Regions from separate parts of the Bariatricus sp. TF06-38A genome, predicted to be linked through region 1. Evidence: riboswitches for the same ligand, from Rfam matches in the RefSeq annotation. Region 1 holds a riboswitch; the other holds the start of a gene.
The links. A riboswitch is a leader RNA that binds a small molecule or an ion and turns the genes downstream of it on or off. The one in region 1 is predicted to bind glycine.
Positions count from the first base shown of each region.

Region 2: another riboswitch for glycine. It lies ahead of glyA (serine hydroxymethyltransferase); the one in region 1 lies ahead of PG418_RS12400 (GrdX family protein).

Region 1 is NZ_JAQFCE010000016.1:55,181-58,398, reverse strand. Features, by position in the region: gene PG418_RS12405 (glycine/sarcosine/betaine reductase component B subunit) at 1-995, opposite strand, end outside; gene PG418_RS12400 (GrdX family protein) at 1,077-1,463, opposite strand; glycine riboswitch at 1,647-1,771, opposite strand; gene PG418_RS12395 (alanine/glycine:cation symporter family protein) at 1,939-3,218, opposite strand, start outside.
Region 2 is NZ_JAQFCE010000001.1:15,312-18,529, forward strand. Features, by position in the region: gene PG418_RS00055 (glycine--tRNA ligase) at 1-725, shown strand, start outside; glycine riboswitch at 1,180-1,292, shown strand; gene glyA (serine hydroxymethyltransferase) at 1,557-2,804, shown strand; gene gcvT (glycine cleavage system aminomethyltransferase GcvT) at 2,820-3,218, shown strand, end outside.

The sequences.
Region 1 (3,218 bases):
CCTTCAGCTTCGATCTTCTTGCAGTTCATGATAAGGTCAGTATCCGGGTTACCGAATCCTTCCTGAGATACGATAACTGCATCAAGGTCTAACAGACGGCACATCTTAGCTGTCCAGTCAGATGAACGCATCTTATCAGCAAGGTATACGTTTTCGTTTGTAAGAATCTGGCAAACGAAGTTGATTGTTTTTCCGTGTTCTTCGAACAGGTCATGTACAACCGGGTTGTTTTCATGAACATATGTTGGGTTCTTATCGCAAGCGGATACACAGTTACCAGATACGATAGCTCCGTCCATAACTTCTGTCGGGTTCATGATTGTAGAGAGTGTTCTCTTAGCATCAACACCGTATACATATGTGTCATGGAGAAGCCCCTGGCTCTGAAGCATCTGTACATAAGCAACTCTCGGAAGGTTCGGGAATTTTTCTTTTCCTTCCATGATTCCGTATGTTTCATAAACCTTTGTCTCATCTGGTGTAAGTTCGCGAGCAAGTTCCCCAAGATAAACTGCTACTCTGAATCCGGCAAGACGAACAGCTTTTTCATATTCATGCTGTTTGATTCCTTCAACCGGTTCGCAGACAACAACTAAGTTGTTCAGCTTTGAAAATGGAGTATATTCTGCACCCGGGCCTGACATATCGATGATACCTTCCTGGAAACCAACGATCTTACCAGCTGTTACAACAGCCATTCCCTTTAATGCATATGTCTTACCACTTCCTACAGTGTCAACTTTTGCGATAACGCCCGGGAAGATTCCCCCTCTTCCTTCAACTTTAACACGTGGTTCAATAACGTCTTTAACCGGAGTGATACGAACGCTTTCACCTGGTTTTGCAATATCAAACTTAACGCCTTTGATTTTTTCGTCCTCAAGAACGATTGCCTTTACAGCTTCTTCATCAACATAGAGAACGCCGTTTTCGATTTTAGACTCAGACGCGAACTGAATGTCGTTAATAAAAATGTGACCCATTTCTAATCTCACTGTAAATTCCCTCCTTTTTTGAATGTGTTTGTTGTATGCTCAAAAGTACACCAAACCGCATGTACTTCTACAGCCTTTTGTCTAGCGCCAGCTTTCCGCTGACGGCAGAGCGCTTGAGATCAATGTGTAATCTACAAGCTGAAAGTCTGCATAAACCTGTGGTTTATAAAGATCAGACTTAAACTGAAATTTGCCGCACGCCTGAATAGCACTCGCGATAATCTGCATTGCCTGTGCATCCAGACCTTCCGGCGTTTCTGAGAGCATAACCGACTTATATGGAGTCTCATTCGGTTTTACGCTTCCGGACAGCGGATGTGTCAAAAGCCGGTATCCCTGGAAGATCATCTTCTGAACTTTTTTAAGTGTGTCCTCATAAGAAAGTTCTTCGTATTCCACATGATAATCTTCCCCCAGTTTTTCTTTTACCAGCGGATTATTTGTGATAATCATAAATCCAGTATTCATAGCCGCTTCTTCCTTTCGTCCCCTGTCCGTTTATGCGGTCTTTTTTGACTCCCTGTGTCTGAAATACTCCAGATAATTTTTTAACATATATCTGGTATCAAAAAAGGACGCCAAAACAACTTCTCTGTTTTAAACGTCCTTTCTGTCTCCTTGTAAATTCGGCAATTCCGGATTCAGAGTGTAGTACCTTTCCCGATCCTTTTGCCTGAAAGTTTCACCATTCAACGAGCTTTACTGCTCTACGGTTTGCATCTTCGGCGACCATTTATCAAATATCTTTATAAATGATTCTCTCGCAGGAAATATCAACCTACTATCTAATTGACTGCATTTTTTATACATTTTACAGCATCTTTCTTGCTGACATGATTACTATAACACACATTTATACAAAATGCTAGTCTTTTTATAGATTTTTTTGTATATATCTTATTGTTTTTTTCTATAACTATTTTTCAGTTATTATACAAATTATCTATTTGCCTTTTTTCTGATTTGGCAGGAAATTATTATAGTAATCGTCATGCGTCTTCTTAACAAGACCACTGAGTGCTACCAGTGCAATCGCATTCGGGATAACCATCATACTGTTAAAGCAGTCTGCCATATTCCATACAAGTTCTACTTCCTGAAGTGATCCAAGTGCTACGCAGATACATACAATGATTGAGTAAATTTTAACAGCTTTTGCTCCAAACAGGTAACGGATGTTTGCTTCACCGAAGAAATACCATCCGATGATCGTTGAGAATGCGAAGAATAACATACAGATCGCGATAAAGATCTCACCGAACTTACCATATAATGTAGAGAAAGCATACTGGCTCAGCTGTGCACCTGTAAGACCAGTCGTTCTTGAACCGGTTGTGATAATAACAAGTGCTGTCAGGTTAAGAATTACGAATGTATCAATGAACACACCGATCATAGCTACAAAGCCCTGTTCAACCGGATGTTTTACTTTTGCTACTGCATGTGCGTGTGGTGTAGAACCCATACCAGCTTCATTGGAGAAGAGACCTCTTGCCACACCTTTCTGTACTGCAAGCTTCAAGGTTGCGCCCATTGCACCACCTGCTACTGCTGCCGGTTTAAACGCACCGACAATAATGTCATGGAATGCTGCCGGGATTGCTGTAACGTTTGCAAAAATTACGATCAAAGAACCTACTATATAAAATGCTGCCATGATCGGCACGATCAGTTCAGTAACTTTTGCGATTCGCTTCATACCACCTGTGAATACAAACAGAGAAACAACTGCTACAAAAATACCCATTGCAATCTTCGGAATTCCGAATGCAGTGTTCCATGATGCTGCGATTGAGTTAGACTGAACTGCATTGCCCATGAATCCAAGTGCAAAGATAATCAGGACTGCAAAAATAGCTGCCAGAACTTTTCCGAACGTTCCTTTAAATGCTCCTCGTATGTAATATACCGGACCACCGGTTACGGTTCCGTCATCACTGACCTGCTTGAACTTCTGAGCCATAACCGCTTCTGCGAAGATCGTTGACATTCCGAGGAATGCGCTGATCCACATCCAGAAGATTGCTCCCGGACCACCGACTGCAATTGCAGTTGCAGCTCCGGCGATATTACCGGTACCAACCTGAGCAGCAATCGCTGTTGCAAGTGCTTGGAAAGAAGACATTCCGTCTTTTCCGGCATCCCCTTTCTTGCTAAAAAGTCCGCCAAAAGTTCTGTTCCATCCATCTTTAAAACCACGGATCTGGATAAATCCAAGCTTAA
Region 2 (3,218 bases), on a different contig from region 1:
AACAGATGGAACTTGAATTCTTCTGCAAACCGGATACAGACCTTGAATGGTTTGCTTACTGGAAGAAATTCTGTCTTGACTGGCTGTTCTCTCTTGGACTTAAGGATGAGGAAGTCCGTTACAGAGATCATGACAAAGAAGAGCTTTCTTTCTACAGCAAGGCTACAACAGACGTAGAATTCCTCTTCCCATTTGGATGGGGCGAGCTGTGGGGAATCGCAGACAGAACAGATTATGACCTGACACAGCATCAGAATGTATCAGGACAGGATCTGACTTACTTTGATGATGAAACCAATGAAAAATACATTCCATACGTTATCGAGCCGTCACTTGGTGCTGACCGTGTGGTACTTGCGTTCCTTTGCGCAGCATATGATGAGGAAGAACTGGAAGACGGTTCTACACGTACTGTGATGCATTTCCATCCGGAACTTGCACCGGTTAAGATCGGTGTGCTTCCGCTCTCCAAGAAGCTGAACGAGGGCGCTGAGAAGGTTTATGCTATGCTTAGCAAATACTACAACTGCGAATTTGATGATAGAGGAAATATCGGTAAGAGATATCGTCGTCAGGATGAGATCGGAACACCGTTCTGCGTAACTTATGACTTCGATTCAGAAGAAGACGGAGCAGTTACTGTTCGTGACCGTGATACAATGCAGCAGGAAAGAATTAAAATTGAAGATCTCAAAGCGTACTTTGAGAAGAAATTTGAGTGGTAGAGATTTGAAAAGATCCGGATTTCCCAGGTTTGGGAAGTCCGGATCTTTTTGTGCAAAAAAGTTTGTTTGGGAGGTTGTGAGACAAATATAAGTGTTCAAATTCCGTTGTGCCAACCATTCTGAGGAGCCTCTGAAAGCGAAAATTATGTCAGCAGAGGCTTCCATAATTTCTGAGTCTCCTCGCCATGGCACAACAATCGAATTTGAACACTTATATTTGTCCCATTTGTCATTCAACTTTACTGGTGGAAACTTTTTTGCGACAGGGGAAATGCTGGCAAGTGTGAAAATAGACAAAGAAAATCGATGATATAGTTAAAAAATAGTCAATAAAAACAATGCCTATAGGGAAAAACTATTAAATATTCTGATAAATAATAAACAATAAAGAAAATTATTTAACACTTGACTAATTGTAACGACAATTATATAATGAGATTAACGTTAAGGTTGGAAGATGAATATGTGAGATACTTGTTGTACAGACGGCGCGCTCCGTTATTTAATGTATAGCATGAGCCGAAGGGGCAGGCAGAAACTCTCAGGCAAAAGGAACATATTCGGACAACACTCTGGAGAACAATATATATGTATTGTACCGAAGAAGTAGTCTGGACTATATAGCGCAAAAGTCCGGGTGATCTTTCAGGTGAACGGACAGAGGCAGACAAAAAAGATTTCAAAGACGAAAACTTTTTTGCCTGTTTTTTTTGTACCCTAAAAAGGGGAATATTCAGAAAAATACAGATATAAACGATAAAATTCTGAATCAAATACACCGGAAAGGGAGCAAAAAAGACCAGGTAGTTGGTTCTAAGGAGGTAAAAGAGAATGAACAGAATTGAAGATGTAACAAATTACATTACTGAATGTGATGAAGAAGTAGGGAAAGCGCTGCAGTTAGAACTTGGCCGTCAGCGTAGAAACCTTGAACTGATCGCATCAGAGAATATCGTAAGCCCGGCAGTTATGCTTGCGATGGGAACTGTACCGACAAACAAGTATGCAGAAGGTTATCCGGGAAAACGTTATTATGGCGGATGCGAGGATGTAGATATTCTTGAAAATCTTGCAATTGAACGTGCAAAGAAATTATTCGGATGTGACCATGTATGTGTACAGCCGCATTCAGGAGCAAATGCGAATACAGCTGTATATCAGGCGCTGATCAAACCAGGTGATACAGTTATGGGACTGAACCTGGCACACGGCGGACATCTTACACATGGTTCACCGGTAAACCTTTCCGGTATCCTTTACAATTTCGTACCTTACAATGTCAATGATGACGGTGTTCTGGATTACGATGCAATCAGAAAGCTTGCACGTGAATGCAAACCAAAGATGATCGTAGCAGGAGCTTCGGCTTATCCAAGAGAGATCCGTTTTGATATTTTTGCAGATATCGCAAAAGAAGTTGGAGCTTATCTTTTCGTAGATATGGCACATATTGCAGGTCTTGTTGCAGCAGGACTTCACCAGAGCCCGGTTCCTTATGCTGATGTAGTTACAACAACAACACATAAGACACTCAGAGGACCTCGTGGTGGAATGATCATGTGCAAAGAAGAATATGCAAAAGCGATCAACAAAGCAATCTTCCCGGGAACACAGGGCGGACCTCTGATGCACATTATCGCAGCAAAAGCTGTATGCTTCGGAGAAGCATTAAAACCGGAATTCAAAACCTATCAGGAACAGGTTGTCAAGAATGCAAAAGCACTTGCAGAAGCCATGGTTGAAGAAGGATTCAACCTTGTCAGTGGTGGAACAGACAACCATCTGATTCTGGTAGATCTTCAGAACATGAACATCACAGGAAAAGAACTTCAGAACAGACTGGATGAAGTTTACATTACAGTTAATAAGAATGCAGTTCCGAATGATCCTGCAAGTCCGTTTGTGACCAGTGGAGTTCGTATCGGAACACCGGCTGTTACAACAAGAGGTCTGAAAGAAGAAGATATGAAGACCATCGCAAAACTGATCAAGATGACGATTACAGACTTTGATACCAAAGCAGATGAAATCCGTGCCGAAGTTACAAAGATCTGCGATAAATATCCACTTTATGAATAACAGGAGGAAAAAATAATGGAATTAAAAACACCCCTTTATGACGTTCATGTAAAAGCAGGTGGAAAGATCGTGCCGTTTGCCGGATACCTTCTTCCGGTTCAGTATGAGACAGGCGTGATCAAAGAGCATATGGCAGTACGTACACAGGCAGGACTTTTTGATGTATCTCATATGGGCGAAATCCTTTGTGAAGGAAAAGATGCTCTTGTCAATCTGCAGCACATCCTTACAAACGATTTTACAAATATGGTAGACGGACAGGCAAGATACAGTCCGATGTGTAACGAGAACGGTGGAACTGTAGATGACCTGATCGTATACAAAAGATCAGATGATCACTATTTTATCGTAGTAAATGCAGCAAACAAGGATAAGGATTATCAGTGGATGCTCGCACATCAGTCAGGAGAGGTT